4 regions of the Terrabacter aeriphilus genome follow, and region 1 is predicted to be linked to each of the others. Evidence: riboswitches for the same ligand, from Rfam matches in the RefSeq annotation. Region 1 holds a riboswitch; each other region holds the start of a gene.
The links. A riboswitch is a leader RNA that binds a small molecule or an ion and turns the genes downstream of it on or off. The one in region 1 is predicted to bind cyclic di-AMP.
Positions count from the first base shown of each region.

Region 2: it holds a riboswitch for cyclic di-AMP, as region 1 does, so the genes downstream of both, ABD979_RS05495 (C40 family peptidase) here and ABD979_RS04965 (transglycosylase family protein) in region 1, are expected to answer to the same signal.
Region 3: it holds a riboswitch for cyclic di-AMP, as region 1 does, so the genes downstream of both, ABD979_RS05880 (glycosyl hydrolase) here and ABD979_RS04965 (transglycosylase family protein) in region 1, are expected to answer to the same signal.
Region 4: it holds a riboswitch for cyclic di-AMP, as region 1 does, so the genes downstream of both, ABD979_RS18480 (CHAP domain-containing protein) here and ABD979_RS04965 (transglycosylase family protein) in region 1, are expected to answer to the same signal.

Region 1 is NZ_BAABIW010000006.1:573,077-578,169, forward strand. Features, by position in the region: gene ABD979_RS04955 (CBS domain-containing protein) at 1-325, shown strand, start outside; gene ABD979_RS04960 (serine/threonine-protein kinase) at 390-2,210, shown strand; cyclic di-AMP (ydaO/yuaA leader) riboswitch at 2,494-2,621, shown strand; gene ABD979_RS04965 (transglycosylase family protein) at 2,650-3,324, shown strand; tRNA gene ABD979_RS04970 (tRNA-Thr) at 3,485-3,560, shown strand; gene ABD979_RS04975 (glycosyltransferase family 2 protein) at 3,982-4,278, opposite strand; gene ABD979_RS04980 (zinc-dependent alcohol dehydrogenase) at 4,505-5,093, opposite strand, start outside.
Region 2 is NZ_BAABIW010000009.1:82,384-87,476, forward strand. Features, by position in the region: gene ABD979_RS05485 (MFS transporter) at 1-499, shown strand, start outside; gene ABD979_RS05490 (iron-dependent transcriptional repressor DtxR) at 518-1,213, shown strand; cyclic di-AMP (ydaO/yuaA leader) riboswitch at 1,385-1,565, shown strand; gene ABD979_RS05495 (C40 family peptidase) at 1,566-2,432, shown strand; gene ABD979_RS05500 (DsbA family oxidoreductase) at 2,532-3,215, shown strand; gene ABD979_RS05505 (carboxymuconolactone decarboxylase family protein) at 3,292-3,900, opposite strand; gene ABD979_RS05510 (hypothetical protein) at 4,030-4,503, shown strand; tRNA gene ABD979_RS05515 (tRNA-Arg) at 4,684-4,756, opposite strand; gene ABD979_RS05520 (YciI family protein) at 4,995-5,093, shown strand, end outside.
Region 3 is NZ_BAABIW010000009.1:172,774-177,866, forward strand. Features, by position in the region: gene ABD979_RS05875 (PKD domain-containing protein) at 1-1,470, shown strand, start outside; gene ABD979_RS05880 (glycosyl hydrolase) at 1,534-2,475, opposite strand; cyclic di-AMP (ydaO/yuaA leader) riboswitch at 2,482-2,632, opposite strand; gene ABD979_RS05885 (sulfite exporter TauE/SafE family protein) at 2,848-3,888, opposite strand; gene cysC (adenylyl-sulfate kinase) at 3,885-5,093, opposite strand, start outside.
Region 4 is NZ_BAABIW010000027.1:18,718-23,810, forward strand. Features, by position in the region: gene ABD979_RS18470 (GNAT family N-acetyltransferase) at 1-496, shown strand, start outside; gene ABD979_RS18475 (alkene reductase) at 586-1,656, opposite strand; gene ABD979_RS18480 (CHAP domain-containing protein) at 1,929-2,828, opposite strand; cyclic di-AMP (ydaO/yuaA leader) riboswitch at 2,833-3,025, opposite strand; gene ABD979_RS18485 (sortase domain-containing protein) at 3,249-4,049, opposite strand; gene ABD979_RS18490 (CHRD domain-containing protein) at 4,065-4,844, opposite strand.

The DNA of each region.
Region 1 (5,093 bases):
TGCGGTCGTGGTCAGCGCCGACGGCACGGGCGTCGACGGGATCGTCAGCGAGCGCGACGTCGTCGTGCACCTCCACGGCAGCGGCACGGCGGTGCTCGACGGCCCGGTGAGCGCCATCATGACGGGGGAGGTGTCGACGGGCACCGCCTCGGACGACGTGGCCGACCTCGCCGCCACGATGACCGAGCAGCGCGTGCGCCACGTGCCGATCGTCGACGCCGAGGGCCGCCTCACGGCGATCGTCAGCATCGGCGACATCGTCAAGCACCGGCTCGACGAGCTGCAGTCCGAACGCGACCAGCTGCGCGACTACATCTCGAGCTGAGCCACCGGCACGCGCGGGCGTGCTGGGGTGCTCGGGCACCGGGCCCGTCGCATACCGTAGAGGCATGACGGCGTACGAGCGGACCGAGCGGGTGGCGAGCCCGCGGTCCGCGCGCACGACCTCGCTCGAGCCGGGCGACCGCTCGGGTGAGGGGACGGGCGAGAGGGGTCGGCGCGTCACGGGCGAGCGGCTCGGGCCCTACCGCCTCATCGAGGAGATCGGCGAGGGCGGCATGGGCGTCGTGCACCTCGCGCTCGACCCGCGCGGGCGCGCGGTCGCCGTCAAGGTGCTGCGCACGCACGTCGCGCACGACGTCGACGCCCGCCAGCGCCTGGCGCGCGAGGTCGACACCCTCTCGCGCATCCGTGACGCGCGCGTGGCTAGCGTCGTCGACGCCGACGTCATGGGGCCGCGCCCCTACGTCGTCACCCGCTACGTGCCGGGGCCCGCGCTCGACGAGGTCGTCGAGGACCACGGGCCGATGGAGCCGGCCGACCTGCTGCGCCTCGCGCGCGGCAGCGCCGAGGCGATCCGGGCCATCCACGCCTGCGGCGTCGTGCACCGCGACATCAAGCCCGGCAACGTGCTGCTCGAGGACGGCGACCCCGTCCTCATCGACTTCGGCATCGCCCACCTGCAGGACGACGTGCGCCACACCGTCGGCGGCCTCGTCATGGGCACGCCCGGCTACCTCTCCCCGGAGCTCGTGGAGGGTGCCGCCATCACCGACGCCACCGACTGGTGGGGCTGGGCCGCCACGATCACGTATGCCGCGTCGGGCCGTCCGCCCTTCGGGCGCGGTCGCATGGACGCCGTCCTCGCCCGCGTGCGGGCCGGGGAGGTCGACCTCGAGGGGGTCGACCCGCGCCTCGTGCCCCTCCTGCGGGCCTCGCTCTCGCCGGACCCCCGCCGGCGCCCGCACGCCGACGAGGTCATCGACGCCCTGGAGCTCTACGCGGCCGGGCGGGCCGCGACGGTGCCCACCCCGAGCGGCGGGCCGTGGGACGACGGGCGCCTCACCGAGGCCTCGCCCGGCGACACGCAGGTCGTGCAGGGCGGCAGCACCGCCGTGCTGCCCCCGGTGCCCGCCGACATGCCGCGGACGACGTCGCGGGCGGACGACGCCGACGCCGACGCGTCGCGGTGGGCCCCGCCCGTGGGACGGGGGCGGGGCACCTCACGGCAGGAGCCGGCATACGAAACCCGTGACGATCACGGTGACGAGGGCCACGACGACTGGGACGGGTCCGACGGCGAGTGGCAGGGCGAGGAGCCGGCAGGGCGCGAGGGCGACCCCCGGATCGGGCTGCCGATGCGCACCGGGCTGCTCGCGGCCGTCGCGGTGGCGTGGGTGGGCGCGCTGATGGCCTGGCCGGGTGCCGCGATCGTCGCCGTGACCGTGCTCTCGGCGTTCGCGCGGGCGACCGACCGGTCGGTGACCGCGCTCGTGCTGCGGCGCTACGACTACGGGCGGCGGCGCAGCGACGTGCCGTTCGCGGTGGTGTCGAGTCCGTGGCACTTCGTGCTCGGGGTCGTCGCGACCGTCGTCGGCCTCGTGCTGCCCGCGGCCGTGGCGCTCGCCGGCATCTTCGCGACGGCGCTGCTGCTGACGGGCACGCAGGGGGGCGACCTCGGCCCGGGCACGCCGCTCACGCTCGGGGTCGGCGGCGCGCTCGGCCTGCTCATGCTCTGGTGGGGTCCCGGCGGGGCCTCGCTGCGGCGCGGCTCGCGCTCCATCGCCCGCGCCATCGTGCCGACCGGCCTCGCCACGCAGGTCGTGGCCGCGGTGCTCGCGGTCTTCGGCGCGGTGGCCGCGCTGCTCGCGCTGAAGGAGGGTGCGAGCCTCAGCTGGCTGCCCTTCAGCAGCAGCCCGTTCGGCTTCTGAGGCACCCCGCCCCACCTCTGTCACGAGCGTGCCGCCCGTGCGTGCGCTGTGGGCGGTCTGTGCACCTGCCATCCGGAGGTGAAGGGAACGTCAAGGAACGATCACGAAAGTGTCTCGGCGCGCCTTGTCAGGGAGCCCGTTCCTCACGTACCGTCAGTGCTCGCGTCCGGCTCCACCCGAGCGCTCCCACAACTTCACATGGACACCCACATCAATCCGTTCCCTGTGTGCGCCGAGCCTCGCCAGCCAGGGATGCAGCCCACGACCGTGGGCCGGGCGAGGACGGGGGACCCAGTGTGACCAGTCAGAGCCGGTGCCGAGGCACCCGTCGAAGAGGACGAGAGCTGGTCTAGGGGTGAAGCCGCGAGAGCGGCGGGGCAACCTGACGTCCCAACCCGACAGCTAACCCCGCAGGCGCGCGTCAGGAAGGAACACCCCTATGCAGTACATGTCCAAGCATGCTGCCGCCAAGCAGGTCTCGGTGAAGCAGCGCATCGCGGGAGTCGGAATCGCCGGCGCCGCCACCCTCGTCGGTGGCATCGCCACCGCCGGGTCGGCCAAGGCCGCCTCGGTCTGGGACCGCGTCGCCGCCTGCGAGTCGAGCGGCAACTGGCACATCAACACCGGCAACGGCTACTACGGCGGTCTGCAGTTCGTGCAGAGCACCTGGGTCGGCTACGGCGGCCGCGCGTACGCCTCGCGTGCCGACCTCGCCACCCGCGCCGAGCAGATCGCGGTCGCCCAGCGCGTGCTCGCCTCCCAGGGCCCCGGCGCCTGGCCCGTCTGCTCGCAGCGCGCCGGCTTGACCCGCTCGAACGGTGGCGCGACCAGCTCGCCCGTGTCGCGCTCGACCGTGCGCAAGCCCGTGGCGACGAAGAAGAAGGTCGTCAAGAAGAAGGTCGTCAAGAAGAAGACCTACGCCGCCAAGCCCAAGGCGACCAACACCTACACCGGCAAGGGCGCCAAGGTGACGGTCCACCGTGGCGACACGCTCGGCAAGATCGCCGCGAGCCACCACGTCCGGGGCGGCTGGAAGGCCCTCTGGAAGGCCAACTCCGCTCGGGTGCCGAACCCGAACCTCATCTTCGTCGGTCAGGTCCTGCGCCTGCCGTGAGTTCCTGATAGAACTGAGCCCGACGGCCCCGCGCGACCAACCCCTGGGTTGCGCGGGGCCGTCGTCCGTCCGGCGCAGGGCGTGGGCCTGACGGCCTTTTCCCGTATGCCGGCCCCCTCCGTTACGCTTTCGCCCGTCCGCGGTCGCGTGCCGGGGACCCGCTGGCGTGGCGCAATTGGTAGCGCACCTGTCTTGTAAACAGGCGGTTAGGGGTTCGAGTCCCCTCGCCAGCTCCATCTCTGCCCGCTCGCGGTCGACCAGTGGCCACGCACCGCCGTTGCCGGCTACCTTGCGGCGGACTGGGCCGACAAGCGGCTCTGGGCGCCCAGATCCTCGACGGTGTGAGGGATGAGGCCGGTACCCGGTGCCTTGAAGTGCAGGATGCGACCCTGATCCGGTTCGAGCTGCAGGAACGGTCCGCGACTGATGGCGTGGACGCTGGCCAACGGCAGGGCGCGGTCGCAGCGCACGATCGACTTGACGCGCTTGTCCCATCCGTTGCCGCATGACACGACGTCCTCCCGCGCCCACCTGATCGTGTGCTGGTCGAGGTATCCGCCCCTGGCCGGCCGGGAGCGTGATGACCTCGTCGACGTCGAGGAGCGACAGCCACCCGTCACGCTTCGCGTAGCGGTCGAGCACCTCCGGGAGGTGCCGCTACTGGCGCCAGGAGAGGGCGTCGCACGTGGGCATGCCGGAAGCCTCGACCTCAGCGGCGTGCTCCTCCATCCAGCGGGCGTCGAGCTGGGCACGTTGGTCGGCGGGAACCCCGTCGTAGTAGTCGCCGACCGGGCCGCGAGTCTCCACCGTGATCGTCGCCGGCACGTCCAGCTCACGCAACACGCGCTCGCTCTCGTCGGGCGGGTTGTCGAGCACGACATGGAACTCGTCGAAGCCGAGTTGGCAGTGGCAACCGACCCATTCGGCGAGGCGGCGCTCGTCGCCGCGGGACATGGTCACGATGGTGAAGGACAGGCGCGCGAGCCTCGCCGGATCCATCGCGCGGGTAGCCGCCCCCGTGACGGCCGCATCGCTGCCGTGGCGACGGGGCGCCTATGACCCCGACCCATGGCGTTGCAGATGGTGCTGCGCCGGGTGGGGTGATCACCCCATCCGGCGCAGCACCATCTGCAGGTTCATCGGCAGCGTGCCAACTCGGCACGCGCCTGATCCGCTCCGCTCAGGGCTTGAGCACGACCTTGAGGCAGCCGTCCTGCTTCTGCTGGAAGACCTTGTAGAGCTCCGGCGCCTCCTCGAGCGAGGCGTGGTGCGTGGCGAGCCCGTCGAGGCCGAGCACGTCGTCGTCGGCGCTGACGATGTCGAGCAGCTCGTCGCTCCAGCGCCGCACGTGGCACTGGCCCATCCGCACCGTCAGGCCCTTGTCGAACAGCTCCATCATCGGCATCGGGTCGGCCATGCCGCCGTAGACGCCGCTGACCGACACGGTGCCACCGCGGCGGACCGCCGCGATGGCGGTGTGCAGGGCCGCGAGGCGGTCGATGCCGAAGCGCTCGATGGCGCCCTTGGCGATCGGCTTCGGCAGACGGCTCGCTGCCCCGATCACCTTCTCCGACACCGGGTTCCCGTGCGCCTCCATGCCGACGGCGTCGATGACGGCATCCGCACCGCGGCCGTCGGTGAGGTCGATGAGTGCCTGGGCGACGTCGGTCGAGCGGGCGTCGACGACCTCGGCGCCGTGGGCGCGGGCGAGCTCGAGACGCTCGGTCACGAGGTCGACGCCGATGACGCGACCGACGCCGCGGTGCAGC
Region 2 (5,093 bases), on a different contig from region 1:
CTTCTCCCCGGCGCAGACCTCGCTCGTCTTCGGCGTGGCCGGGGCCATCGACATGGCGCTCTTCTACCCCTCGGGCTGGCTGATGGACCGCTACGGCCGGGTCGCCGCCGCGGTGCCGAGCATGCTCGTGCTCGGCCTCGGCATGGCGCTGCTGCCGCTCGCGACGAGCCTCGTCGCGGTGACGGCGGCGGCGACGGTGCTCGGCATCGGCAACGGGCTCGGGGCGGGGCTCATCATGACGCTGGGAGCGGACGCGTCGCCCGCGGACGGCCGGGCCCAGTTCCTCGGCGGCTGGCGGCTCTGCGCCGACCTGGGAAGGGCGGCGGGCCCGTTGGTGTTGTCAGGGCTGAGTGCCGTCATGACCCTCGGCGCGTCGGCCGTCGTGCTCGGCGCCGGCGCGGTCGTCGGCGCCGGCTGGCTGCGCCTCTGGGTGCCGCGGCACGACCCCACCCGCCGTGGGCGGGGCGGGCGTGCGCGCGCGGCGCCCGAGGCTCCCTGATTCTGAGAAGGTATGACCGTGACGGACCTGATCGACACCACCGAGATGTACCTGCGCACGATCTACGAGCTCGAGGAGGAGGGGATCGTGCCGCTGCGCGCGCGCATCGCCGAGCGCCTCGGCCACTCGGGCCCGACCGTGTCGCAGACGGTGGCCCGTATGGAGCGCGACGGCCTCGTGGCCGTGTCGGGCGACCGGCACCTCGAGCTGTCCGACCACGGCCGGCTGCTCGCCACCCGGGTCATGCGCAAGCACCGGCTCGCCGAGCGCCTCCTCGTCGACGTCATCGGCCTCGAGTGGGAGTACGCGCACGACGAGGCGTGCCGCTGGGAGCACGTCATGTCGGAGAAGGTCGAGCGCAAGATCCTCGGCCTCATCGGCGAGGGGCTCGAGTCGCCCTACGGCAACCCGATCCCCGGCCTCGACGAGCTCGGCGTGCGCCAGGACGAGGACTTCCTCACCGGCCTGCGCACCCTGACCGCGGCCGTCGGCGACGCCCCGTCGGTCGTGACGATCCGCCGCATCGGCGAGCCCGTGCAGGTCGATCCCGAGGCCCTGGCGCTGCTGACGAGCGCCGGCGTCGTGCCTGGAGCCCGCGTCGAGGTGGTGCGCGACGGCTCGCGCGTCGTGGCCGTGCGTGAGGGCAGCGAGCCCTCGACCGGTGTCTCGCTGCCGGCGGACGTCGCGGTCCACGTCTTCTGCCAGGCCGCCTGAGCCTCGGCCGGACCGGCCGCCGAGGGGGCGCTGCACCCGCGCCCCACCCGCTCGCGACCCGCCCGGGAGACCTGTGGACGGAAAGTGACAGGACCGTGACCATTGGGTACGGTTGGCGGGCTTGCTCTCCCCGTCGAGTGGGCGCCCCGGGTCGGACCGCCGAGTCCTGCCATCGACCAGGGGCCCAGTTCGAACACCAATGGCAGGAGCGGGGGACCCACCGTTCTCCGGGCGTCGTGAGACGCCCTCGGGGTGAAGCCCTCCACGGACCGTTGCCGGTCCGAGCGAAGGCCGGGTAGTACCTCAAGCCCGAACCCGACAGCTCACCTCGTAGGCGTCGAGAGGTCAATCTGTGGCTCAGAACGTTCCCGGGCGTCATCGCGCCCCCGGTCGCTTCAACGCGATCTCCGAGCTGAAGACGATCGCCCGGGAGTCGGCGCAGCCCGCCGTCAAGGGTGCGGCGATCGTGGCCGCCTCGGGTGGCCTCGTCGCGACGTTCGCCAACCCGGCCAGCGCCAGCGCCGCCGACGGCTCGAACAGCCCCGTGGCCGGCGTCAGCGTCTCCGGTGCCGCGGCCGTCGGCCCGGCCGCCGGCACGGTCACCGCCCCCAGCGCCCTGTCCGCGATCGGCTACGCCAAGCCGGCCCTCAAGGCCAAGGTCAAGCCGGTCGTCATCGAGGACGTCAAGGTCAAGCGCGAGCGCGCGCAGGCCAAGGCCGAGAAGGCCGCCGCCGAGCGTGCGGCCGAGCGCGCCGCCGCCCGCGAGGCCGCGGCCTCCCGCGACACGAGCTCGTCCAGCTCGTCCTCGTCCAGCTCGAGCTCCTCCAGCTCCAGCTCGCGGGCCTCGCGCTCGTCGAGCCGCGCCGCGCTCAACGCCCCCGCGCCGAGCGCCTCGGGCATCGTCGGCATCGCGCAGGCCTACTCCGGCGTTCCCTACGTCTACGGCGGCACGACGCCCAACGGCTTCGACTGCTCGGGCTTCACCTCCTACGTCTACCGCCAGGCCGGCATCTCGATCCCGCGCACGGCCTCTGCGCAGGCCCGCGCCGCCACCCCGGTCAGCGACCCGCGCCCCGGCGACCTCGTCTTCTTCGGTTCCCCGATCTACCACGTGGGCATCTACGTCAGCCCCGGCCGGATGATCGACGCGCAGCGTCCCGGCACGACGACGGGCAACCACTCCATCTGGACGACGCCCTCGTCGTACGGCCGCATCTGAGCGGTCGCTCCACCAGGCCTTCGCGCTGCGCCCCCACCGGTGACCGGTGGGGGCGCAGCGCTGTGTGGGCCGCGAAACGGTGCGTGGTTGACTGAGTCGATGACCGACCAGCCTGCTGCCGAGTCCACGACCGTCATCGAGCTCGACCTCTGGGGCGACCTCACCTGCCCGTACTCGTGGATCGTCAAGCGGCGCGTCGAGGCCGCGGTGCACGGCTTCGAGCGGCCCAGTGACGTCACGGTGCGGCTCCGGTCGTTCGAGCTCGACCCCGACGTGGCGGTGGGTGGGGGCGTGCCCGTGCGCGAGCACCTCTCGGTGCGCCATGGTGGCGACGCCGGGGCCGGGCACCTGATGAACGCCCGGGCGAGCGAGCTCGCCGAGGCCGACGACCTCGTCTTCGACTGGGACCGCGCCGTGCGCGCGAACACCTTCGACGCGCACCGGCTGTGCGCCCTCGCGGGCGAGATGGGTGGCCCGGCCCTCCGGGGCGCCGCGACCGAGCGCTTCCACGCCGCACACTTCGGCGAGGGGCTCGCCCTCGACGACCACGAGGTGCTGCAGCGCCTGGCCGCGGAGTGCGGCCTCGACGAGCGACGGGTCTCCGCCGTGCTCGCCTCGGACGAGTACGCCGACCATGTGCGCGCCGACGAGCAGCAGGCGAGGTCGCTCGGCGTCACCGCGACTCCGTTCATGATCGCGAACGGGTATGCGGCCGTGACCGGTGCGCGGCCCACCGACGACTACCTCGCGCTGCTGCGCGGCGTCGCCACGCAGAGCGTCTGACACCTCCCCACCGCGGGTGGGGCCCGGTCGCGCGGAGCGGGCCCGGCGGCATACGTGATCGGCCTGGCGGACGGCGTCAGGAGGGGCGGTCGGCGGGCGCGCGCCCGAACGACACGGCCTCGCGCACCGTCGGGGAGGCGTCGTCGCGCAGCTGGCGGTCGGGGCGGACGCCGAGGGCGTCGTTGACGAGCGAGAACGCGCGCCGCAGCGCGACGAACGCCGTGATCGCGAAGATCTGCCGGTCGTCGAACCCGGCGGCGCGCAACGGCTCGAGGTCCTCGGCGGTCGTCGCGTTGGCGTCGCGCGTGACGGCGCGCGCCCAGGCGGCGAGGGCGGCGTCGGCGGGCTCGAGGCCCGCGTCGTCGTGGTGCAGGACCGAGCCCGCGACGGCGTCGCCGGCCTCGGTGGCGAGCCGGCCGCCCCACGCGAGGGCGCAGTAGGAGTCGCCGGCGGTCGAGGCCATCGCCGAGACGAGGATGCCGCGCTGGCGGAAGGTGAGCCCGCCGAGGCGCGCGAGGTCGGCGAGCAGCTCGAAGAGCCGGTCGTGCGCGGCGGGGGAGTGCGCCCAGACGCGGCTGAGGTTCATGACGTAGCCGTGGTCGGCGACGTCGCTGTCGTAGGACGCCCGGACCTCGGGCGTGACCTCCGGCTCGGTGAGGAAGCCGTGGTCGGGGTGCTCGGTCATGGGTGCCCTCCCTCGGTGGTCGTCTCCCTCGATGGTGGCACCGGGAGGTGGGGTGACGTGGGCTGTTGACGCACCGCCGTCGGGGGCGGGACCGTGGGGCGAGGAGGGCGGTCGGCGGACGGGGGAGGCATGCGCCGGAGGCTGGTGACGGTGGTGGCCGCCGTGGTCGTGGGGGTCGTCGGGCTCACCGGCCTCGTCGGGGTGCTGCTCGGGCGCGCCGGGGTCGGGCCGCTGCGCGACGAGCCCGCCCGCGTGTCGCTGGCGCCGGTCGGCGTGCAGCTGCTCGGTGAGGGCGGCGACCCGGCGGTGGTCATGGTGGTGTTCCCGTGGGGCCGGGACGGCATCTGCGTCGGGCAGGTCGCGGTCACGGCCTCGGAGACGGCGTCGACCGTGTCGGTCGATCAGGTGACGGGCTTCGCCGAGCCGCCGGGGCGCGACTGTGCAGGCGTCGGCACCGACGGCCGGAGCGCGGCGGTGGAGCTGCGGCTGGCCTCGCCGCTCGGCGACCGCGCCGTGACGCGGCGGGTCGACGGGGCCGCGGTGCCGGTGACGCAGCCGTGCGAGCGCGACGGCGTCGCGGCGTGGTGCCCGCGGTCCTCCTGACGCGGGAAGGGGGGCGTCGGCGGGGCGGCGTCGGCGGCGCGCTCGATGGCCGGACCGATGATGCTGCCGATGAACCTGCATCAGGTGTGGTGATCACCCCACCAGACGCAGCCTCATCCGTCGCTTCATCCGCAGGTCCATCCCGTGCGGGCCGTCGGGCATCGGCCGATGCCGCGGTTGTGCCCCCGGCAGGATTCGAACCTGCGACACCCGCTTTAGGAGAGCGGTGCTCTATCCCCTGAGCTACGAGGGCGGCGGGGACAGGTTACTGGACCGCCGGTCCCGGCTCGCGCAGGGCGCCGGGCCACGCCGACACACGAAGTGAACGGTCCCGGACTGCGCCAAGGGCGCGCGGCGCCGACCGAGCGCACGTGATGTGTCGCGCGGAACGTGGACCAGATCTCCTGCGCGTCAGGTGTCCGATCCGCCGGCTCCTGTTCGTAGCGTGGGTAGCGGCAGGCACCGGGCCTGCCCGACGAAGAGGAGCAGGGATGCCTCAGTACCTCATCTACTTCAACCAGCAGTGGGTCGGCGACCACGACGAGGCGTGGTTCGGCAGCCGGGTCGAGCCGTCCACGGCCGTGGTGCGC
Region 3 (5,093 bases), on a different contig from region 1:
AGCGGCCCCGCCGTCGACGGCACGTCGTGGTCGAGCCGCTCGATGTTCCTCTTCGCCGGCCCGCCCCTCAACCAGGCACCCAAGGCCGCCTTCGGGTCGTCGTGCTCCGGCGCGACGTGCGGCTTCGACGCCTCGGCGTCGAGCGACTCGGACGGGACCATCGCGTCCTACGCGTGGGACTTCGGTGACGGCAGCACGGGCACGGGCAAGACGCCCTCGCACCCGTATGCCGCCTCGGGGACCTACCCGGTGAAGCTGACGGTGACCGACGACAAGGGCGCCACCGGCACGCTGACGAAGGACGTCGTCGTGACGGTCCCGGTCAACCAGGCGCCGACGGCGGCGTTCGGGTCGTCGTGCTCCGGCGCGACGTGCGGCTTCGACGCCTCGGCGTCGATTGACTCGGACGGGACCATCGCGTCCTACGCGTGGGACTTCGGTGACGGCAGCACGGGCACGGGCAAGACGCCCTCGCACCCGTATGCCGCGTCGGGGACCTACCCGGTGAAGCTGACGGTGACCGACGACAAGGGCGCCACCGGCACGCTGACGAAGGACGTCGTCGTGACGGTCCCGGTCAACCAGGCGCCGACGGCGGCGTTCGGGTCGTCGTGCTCCGGCGCGACGTGCGGCTTCGACGCCTCGGCGTCGATCGACTCGGACGGGACCATCGCGTCCTACGCGTGGGACTTCGGTGACAGCAGCACGGGCACGGGCAAGACGCCCTCGCACCCGTATGCCGCATCGGGGACCTACTCCGTCACGCTGACGGTGACCGACGACAAGGGCCTCACCGGCACGCTGACGAAGGACGTCGTCGTGACGCTGCCCTCGAGCAGCACGACGTTCGTCGGGGCGAACCACTCGGCTCCCGGCGCGGCCAAGTTCAAGGCCGCGGCGGTGCCGATGGGGACCCAGGCCGGTGATCTGATGCTCCTGATGTTCTCGCGTCCGACGGTGGCCACCTTCTCGGGGCCGACCGGCGTGACCGGCTGGACCCAGGTGGCGACGGTTACCAACGGCTCGGTCACCTCGACCGTGTGGCGCAAGAGCGCCGACGCGGCGGACGTGGGCAAGACGGTGCGGTTCGACGACCCGAGCGCCTACCGGCTAGGCACGCTCGAGCTCGCCGTCTACCGCGGCGCGAACGCCACCAGCGTCCGTGCGGTGAGTGCCGTCGATGCAGGCCGGAACTCGCACACGACGCCCGAGATCGCAGTCTCTGCTGGTGACTGGGTCGTGTCGCACTGGGCCGGGCTGACCTCGGCGGTGTCGCCGTGGACCCTGCCCTCGGGCATGGTCCTGCGCGACCACCTCGAGGACCCGAGCGGTTCGTACCGCTACGAGTCGCTCACGGCCGACCCCGGCGCGGTCGTCACCTCTGACGGCACGCACGCCGGGGTGACCGCCACGACGGTCAACAAGTCCGACCGTGAGGTCATGTGGTCGATCGCCTTCGGGCAGTCGTGACCACGTGGTGCCGGGAGTGCCCGCGGCTGCGGGTGCTCCCGGCACCAGCACGTCCGCCGGCGGTCAGACGGCGAAGTTGACGTTCTTCAGCAGTGAGCCGTAGGCGGCGAACTCCGACGACGTCGTGAGGGCCCACGAGCAGTTGAGGTTGTTCTTGTTCGTCGGCGGGCGGTTGAAGTAGTAGACCGCCGCGAACCAGCTCTCGTTGGCGATGATGTAGTTCTTCGCGTTCGTCAGCCAGGTGGCGCGACGGGCGTCCTTGGTGACGCCGAACTCCGGCAGGGCGACCAGCTTGCCGCGTGGCTTCGCGAAGGCGAGGACGGGATCGACGAGCGTCTTGAGCTCGACCCAGGCGCCCTTGCCCTCTCCGCACGAGCTCCAGTTGTATGCGTCCGCCCCGACGACGTCGACGTACGCGTCGCCCGGGTACCAGTTCGCGGCGTACGCGCGGTCTGACGGCTTGGTGCGGTAGGACCAAGCCGTCAGCTGGAGGGTGAACTTGACGTTGGTGACGCCCTGCTGCCGGAAGATCGTGACGACCCGGGCAAACGCTGCGCGGTACTCGGCCGGGGTGCCGAGCGAGGACTTCGCCAGGACCTCCGGCTCGTGGCCGAACGCCAGGAGCGTGAGGCCGCTCCGGGCCTTGATCGTCGTCGCCCAACGGACGATATTGGCGTACAGCGCCGAGCCGGACTTGGCGTTGGCGACGGTCCTCCAGTTCGCCGACGTGTTGGCCGTCACCATCCGGCCGGTGGGGACCGAGCCCTCGAAGGTGCCGTACTTGTGAATGCCGACCGCCGTGCCGGTCTTGGACTGCATCGTCGCGGTGTCGCCGGCGGCTCCCGCGTAGATCTTGCCGCCGGGCAGTGCGGTCGCCGTGGCGGCCTGCGCCGGCACGGCGAGGGTGGCCACGAGCGAGCCGGCCGCGGCGAGGCCGAGGGCGGCGAGGGTGAAGCGGTGGGGGGATCTGCGCGCGGGCAGGGCGAAGCGAGGGGTGGTGCGCATGTCTGCTCCAGGTCTCCTAGGCTGCCGACCGGGTTAGCTGACGGGTTCGGGCCGGATGGCGCCCTACAGGAGGAGGCTCCTGATTCACCCCGAGGGAACGGTGGGTCCCCGGCTCCCGGGAGGCCTCGAGGGCTCCGGGATTAGGCGATGTGTGTGAAGGCGAACGGAACCCTAGCGGACCCCTGCACACGGGGACAGGTCACGACAGGTCCGATGGGAACGGGCAGATGACACCAATCCGGACGATCCGGTCAGGACCCACGGACCGTCCGCACCCCCGTTCCTGAGCACGCGCGCGTGCTCAGGAACGCTGTGAGAGCGGACCCGTGCCAGGTGTGACGCGGATCACACCGTTTTCCCGTCATGGTCGTGTCAGTGGGCTGCGTCGCCCGCTTCGGTGACGCGTGCCCGAGCCTCGGAACCGGACTCGGAGATGGACTCAGAGATGGACTCGGAGGTGGACCCGGGTGCGGCGTGGGGCACGGCGGTCGAGCGGTGCGCGAGCCGGCCGGAGAAGGCGGGCAGGCCGTGGCGGCGCCGGGCGGCGAACCACACCGGCGGCCCGACGAGCAGGGCCAGGAGCAGGACGATCCCGGTGGCCGTGTTGGGCACGCCGAGCAGCTTGAGGGCCGAGGCGAGCAGCACGAAGGCGAGCGCCCGGCGCACGAGGCCGCCCGGGGCACGCGCCGAGAGCTGGGCGCCGATCCAGACGCCGGGGATCGAGCCGAGCAGGAGCGAGAGCGTCAGGTCGAGGTGGAAGTCGCCGAGCAGCATGTGCCCGATGGCGGCGGAGGCCACGAGCGGCACGGCCTGGAGCAGGTCGGTGCCGACGAGCTCACTCGCCTTGAGGCTGGGGTAGATCGCCATGAGCGCGATGATGATGAGCGAGCCCGACCCCACGGAGGTCATGCCGACGACGATGCCGCCGACCGCGCCCACGAGCACGGTCTGCCAGATGCGGACCCGCACGGTGGGCGGGCCGGGCGGCAGGGGCGCGGCGCTGCCGTCGAGTCGGCGCGCCCGCTCGAGCAGGCGCAGGTAGGCCCGCACGATGAGTCCGGCCGAGGCCAGCAGCAGGGCCACCCCGAGGGCGACCTGCAGCCAGTGCTGGGCGGCCGCGCCGGAGCCGAGGCGGTTGAGGATGAGCACGCCGACGAAGGCGCTCGGGATCGACCCGATGCAGAGCCACTTGACGAGCGCGAGGTTCACCGTGCCCCGGCGGAGGTGCACCATCGACCCGACGGGCTTCATCACCGCGGCCGCGACGAGGTCGCTCGAGACGGCCGTGAGCGGCGGCACGCCGAAGAAGAGCACGAGCATCGGCGTCATGAGGGCGCCACCGCCCATGCCGGTGAGCCCGACGATGATGCCGATGCCGAGCGAGGCGATCGTGAGCAGCGGGTCGAAGCTCATCCGATCCACCCTCCGTCGCGCAGGTGCTCGACGATCTGCTCGAGGGACTCCTCGAGGCTGCGTCCCGTCGTGTCCACGACGACGTCGGCGTCGACCGGCGCCTCGTAGGGCGACGAGATGCCGGTGAACTCCGGCAGGGACCCGGCCCGCGCCTGGGCGTAGAGGCCCTTGCGGTCGCGCTGCTCGCACACCTCCAGCGGGGTGGCGACGTGCACGAGGACGAAGTCGCCGACCTCGGAGACCATCCGGCGGACCTCGGCCCGGGTCTGCGCGAAGGGGGCGATGGGGGCGCAGACGGCCATTCCTCCGTGCCGGGCCACCTCGGCGGCCACGAAGCCGATGCGCAGCACGTTGGCGTCACGCCCGGCGCGGTCGAAGCCGAGCCCCGACGACAGCAGCCGGCGCACGAGGTCACCGTCGAGGAGGCTGACGCTGCGCGCCCCCTCGCTCTCGATGCGCTCGACGAGGGCGGAGGCGAGCGTGGACTTTCCCGACCCGGAGAGGCCCGTGAGGAGGACGACGACGCCGCGGCGGGTGCGCGGCGGGCGCCACCGGAGCAGCACGGTGCGGACGGCCGGGTGCAGGCCCGCGGGCTCGAGCCCCCGGTCGAGCGCGGCCCCTGCCGCGAGCCACGCCGGGTCGCTGTGGGCGAGCACGCGGACCGGTGAGCCGGCGGAGTGCGCGACGGCCGCGACGAGGGCGGCGTCGCTGTCGGCGTCGCGCCACCAGACCGGGGCGTCGACGACCGTGACGTCGGGGTGGGTCGCGGCCGTCGCGAGGAGGGCCGCACGCAACACGCCGGCCGGGATGCCTTGTGGCGTCGGGGAGCTCGGTGCGAGCACGACGAGTGGACCGGTCACCTCGTCGGCGAGCAGTGGTCGCTGGGCCAGCACGAGCGTCGCGCCGGGGTGCAGCCAGTCGGCGATCGGCGCCCTCGGGTCGGTGACGAGCTCACCGCTCACCGTCAGCCGCTCACGGCCGTCGACGCCCTCGCCGCGCTCCAGCTCGGTCCGCTGCAGCTCGGCCAGCGGCAGGCACGTCGCGTCGGTGAGCACGAGGCGTCCGCTGTCGACGAGCGGTGCCAGTGCGACGTCGCCGTCCGCCACCTCGACCGTGAGCCGGCGGGCCCCAGCCGTGGCCGACGGGTCGGCCGTGCGGCCGCCGGCCACGTCGGTGCCGGGCTCGACGCGGCCGCCGAGCAGGCG
Region 4 (5,093 bases), on a different contig from region 1:
CATCTACGCGCCCTACGTCACCGGCACGACGGTCACCTTCGAGACGGAGCCGCCGGACGCCACCGAGGTGGCCCGGCGCATCGCCGCGGCGCAGGAACGGCACGCCTACCTCGTGCTCGAGGAGGACGGCGTGGTCGTCGGCTACGCGTATGCCGGCCCGTTCAAGGCGCGCGCGGCCTACCGGTGGTCGTGCGAGGTGTCGGTCTACCTCGCCGGGCACCGTCGCGGGCTCGGGGGCGGGCGCAGGCTCTACGAGGCGCTGCTCGAGCGGCTGGCTGCCCGGGGCTACCGCACGGCCGCGGCCGGGATGACCCAGCCCAACGAGGCGAGCGCGCGGCTGCACGCGGCGCTGGGGTTCGAGCCCGTCGGCACCTACCGCGCCATCGGCTGGAAGCTCGGCGCCTGGCGCGACGTCACGTGGGTGCAGCGCGCCCTCGGCGATCCTCTCGCCTCGCCCGACCCGCCGGACGGCCAGGACCCGCCCGGCCCCGCCTGACGGCGCGCCCGAGGCGCGACGGTGCCCACCCGACCGGGAGGTCGAGTGGGCACCGTCGTGAGTCGCGAGGGGGCGTCTGCCCCCTGCGGTCAGGGCAGGGTCGGGTAGTCCGTGTAGCCCTCGGCGCCGCCGCCGTAGAAGGTGTCGGCGTTCGGCTCGTTGAGCGGGGCGCCCTCGCGCCAGCGCCGCACGAGGTCGGGGTTGGCGAGGAACTCGCGCCCCACGGCGACGAGGTCGCCGAGGTCGCGCTCGAGGATGTCCTCGACGTCGGCGAGCTGGGTCACCGAGCCGAAGCCGCTGTTGAGGATGACCGGGCCGCCGAAGCGCTTGCGCAGGTCGCGCACGACGTCGGCCTCCGGGTCGCCGAGGATGCTGAGGTAGGCCAGGCCCAGCGGGGCGATGCCCTCGACGAGCGCCTCGTACGTCGCGGCCGTGTCGGCCTCGTCCTGCTCGAGCACGCCCTGGATGTTGTGCGCGGGCGAGACGCGGATGCCGACGCGGTCGGCGCCGATGGCCTCGGCCACGGCCTTCGTGATCTCGATCGTCAGGCGGGCGCGGTTCTCGGGCGAGCCGCCGTAGGCGTCGGTGCGCTGGTTGCTGCTCGGCGCGAGGAACTGGTGCGGCAGGTAGCCGTTGGCCGCGTGCACCTCGACGCCGTCGAGCCCGGCGGCGACCGCCTGGCGGGCGGCGTGGACGAACTCCGCCACGAGCCCGGGGATCTCCTCGGTCTCGAGGGCGCGCGGGACGACATACGGCTGCTGGCCGTTCGCGGTCACGATCTCGCCGGGCGCGGCGATGGCGCTCGGTGCGACGCTCTCGAGCCCGCCCTTGTTGTCGGGGTGCGCGATGCGGCCGGCGTGCATGAGCTGGACGACGACGTGGCCGCCGCCCGCGTGCACGGCGTCGGCGACGAGGCGCCAGCCGGCGACCTGCTCGTCGGAGTGCATGCCGGGGGTGTCGAGGTAGCCCTGGCCGACGGCGCTGGGCTGGGTGCCCTCGGTGATGATGAGGCCCGCGCTGGCGCGCTGGCCGTAGTACTCGGCGTTGAGCTCGGTGGGCGCCTGGCCCTCGCCGGCGCGGTTGCGCGTCAGCGGTGCCATGACGAAACGCTGGGGGAGGTCCCAGCGGCCGATGCGGATGCTCTCGAAGGCCGTGGACACAGGCCTGCTCCTCACTGTCGCGGACGACGGTCGAACGGGTGGTCACTCACGTGATGAGGCCCACCGGACTGGTAGAGCCTTCAACCACCTACCCGAAAGACAAGTCCGGGCCGTCGCCCCGCATTCCTCGGCGCCCGTGTGGCGAGCACCACGCCGCCGTGTGCCGGGTGCGTCCGGGCGCGACGAAGGGGAGGACGCCAGTGGCATCCTCCCCTTCGCGGAACGCGTGAGACCGGGTCAGAACGCGTGGGACCGCGTCAGACCCCCGTGGGTCACGGCGCGTAGATGTAGCGCATGCCGCCCTGGTCGGTCAGCGTGCGGGTGTTGTAGTTGTACGCACCGGCGAGGGCGTTCATCTCGACGATGGTCACCTCGTTGCCGTTGACGGCCGTCACCCAGCCGACGTGGCCGACGCTCGAGGAGCCGTGGACGCCGGGCTGCATGACGAGGATGGAGCGCGCGCGCGGCGTGCCGCTCACGGTGTAGCCGGCGCTCGCGGCGCCCGAGGCCCAGGCCATGGCGTTCCCGGCCCAGCCGCCGGGGTAGTAGCCCTCGGACTGGTACCACTTGTTGAGGGCGCCCCACGTGCACTGGCCACGGGTGGCCCAGTTGCGCGAGGAGTGCGAGCCCGAGGAGGCGCTCGGCGTGTAGTCGTTGCTGCTCGACTTCGACGACGACGTGCTCTTCGTCAGGCTGCGACGCGTCAGGTCGCGCGAGGCGCGCTGCGAGGCCTCGCGCTCGGCCGCGGCCTTCTGCGCGGCCTTCTTCGCAGCCTTCGCGGCCTTGGCGGCCGCGCGCTGCTCCTTGACCTGGACGTCCTCGATGACGCGCACCTTGGTGGGCGTGCGCTTGGCGATCGCCTGCTGCACGGCCGGCGCGAAGCCGATCTTCGACAGGGCGCTCGGCGCGGTGGTCGTGGCGGCTGCGGCGGCCGGGCCGACCGCGGCCGGGGCTGCCTCGACGCCGGCGGCGGCGACGGCGCCGTTCGCCGACGAGACGGTGTCGGCGCTCGCGGGGTTCGCGAAGGTGGCGACGAGCCCACCGGTGGCGGCGACGACGGCCGCGCCCTTCATCGCCGGCTGGGCCGACTCGCGGGCGAGGAGCTTGAGTTCGTTGAGTGGGTTGTGACGGCCCGGCGCACGGTGGCGCCCGCGGGTGGTCTCGTGGTTCACGGGTTCTACCTCTCCGCGCCTACGAAGTTAGCTGTCGGGTTCGGGCGGAAAGGTGCCCGGTCCGTGGCCGGGAAGCGAACGAGTCGCGGCCCGGTGGAAGGACTTCACCCCAAGGGCGTCCGAAGTCGTTGCGCCGGACGCCCGGAGAAACGTGTGGTTCCTCCGCTCCTGTCACAAGGTCTGTGCTCTCCCGGAAGGCGGTGACAGGACTAGGCGGTCCGCCTCACGAGAGTCCGACCGGTGGCCGGACTCCCGGAACTGTAGACGAATCAACTGGCAAAAGTCACGCCAAGGTAACGGTGCCGCGCCGTGCTCAGCCGCGATTGTCGGCTTTGAGGTACTTGACCAGCCCTTTACCTTCGCCAGGACCGCCCGGGAATGAGACGCACGTCACAGAGGCGTGGCGCGGGGGTGGGCTTGTCAGGCGCCCGACGTGAGGTGGCCGAAGACGATGACGTTGTCGCGGTACTCGTTGCGCGCGTCGGTGGGGCCGCCGCACGTGACGAGCCGGATCTCCGAGCGGGTGAAGTCGCCCCTGTAGACGGCCTCGGTCGGGAAGCTCGACTTGCGGTAGCTGGCCACCCGGTCGACCGTGAACGTCAGGTGCGTGCCGTCCTGGCGCGACACCTTCACGACGTCGCCTGCCTTGACCTTGCCGAGCTCGGCGAAGATGCCGGGCACGCCCGACGGGGTGTCGACGTGGGCCGCGACGACCGCCGGCCCGAGCTGGCCCGGGGTCGGCCCGTCGTCGTAGAGCCCGACCTCCTGGGCGGTTCCGGGCACCGAGATGGTTCCGTCGCCCTGCACGTGGAGCGGCACGAAGTCGCTCGAGCGCAAGCCGATCGACGGGATCTCGATCGACGTCAGGGCGGACGCCTCGAGGAAGGGCCCGATGCCGGTCCCGCCCGCCGGCGTCCCGCCCTGACCGGGGGTCGCCGACGGGCCGGAGGTCCCCGTGCCCGGCGTGCGGGCCGTGCTCGGGGTCGTCGCGGTGCTCTTGGTCGTCGGAGTGGTCGGCGTCGCGGTGGGCGCCGTGCTCGTCATGGTGCTCGTCGTCGGGACGCCGGCCGCCGCGGGCTGCGGCGGTCCGGACGTCCCGCGGAGCCCGAGCACGAGAGCGACGACCCCGACGACGAGCAGGATCACGGTCGCGGCGGCCGCCACCCCGGCCGCACCACGGGAGGTGGTGCGACGGGGCGTCGGCTCGGTGTGCTCAGGCATGGTGGATCCGGCCGATCAGGCGCGCGACCGCGCGCGACGGGCCGCGAAGACGCCGGAGCCGAGGGCCGCGACGAGCGCGCCGCCACCGACGAGGAGGAGGGCGTCGTTCGTGCCGCCGCTCTTCAGGGTGTCGGTGGGCAGGCCGCCACCGGTGTGCATGCCGCCGGCCGGGGCGACGCGCAGGGCGCCGCAGAGGGCCGGGTCGGTGGCCTCGGTGGGCAGCTTCGGGTCGAGGTCGCTCTTGGTGTCGCCGGAGTACTTGCCGTCGTGGTTGTGGTCGACACCGTGGATGACGACGACGGACTGGCCGGCCGAGATGGCCGTCGCGACCGCGTCGGAGACCTTGATGCTGCCGCGCTGGTAGGTCAGCTTGCCGCCGGGCGCGGTGTCGAAGCGGTCGATCGCGAGACCCGACTTGGGGCTCGTGTCGCCGGTCTTCGTCAGCGAGACGACGATGTCGCCGTAGGCCGGTCCGCCCTCGGTGGTGTTGAGGTGCCCGTCGCCGTTCTTGTCGTCGGACAGGACCGGGCACTCGTGGCGGGCCTCGGCCCCGAAGTGGATGTGGGCGGCGTGCGGGTTGTCGGGCAGCAGGCCGTTGGCGGCCATGGTCACGGTGATCCGGTTGCCGTCGACCTCGACCATCGCGGTGCCGCTCCCGGCGACGTCGCTGCCGGCGACCGGCTTGAGGTTGGCGCTGACCCAGGCGTCGGCCGCGAAGGCCGGCCCGACGCTGAGGGCCATGGCGGCGCCGGCCGCGAGGGTGGCGCCGGCGATCCGAGTGGTGGTGGTGCGCATCTGTTCTTCCTCCTTGATGAGGAGACAAGAGCCGTCCATCGTGGGGCTCAGACGGGGTCGTCGTCGACCGTCTCCGAGGTGTGCTTCGCCGCCACCAGCAGGTTGGATTGGGGTTCAAGCGAAAAACTTTCCCGATCGCACCCCGGGCGGCCTCCGAGCGGGCTTCACTGGAGTGGTGCCGGACCGCCCGCGCCCCCCGTGCACCACCCCTCCGACGACGGCAACAGCAACGACGACAACGACGACGAC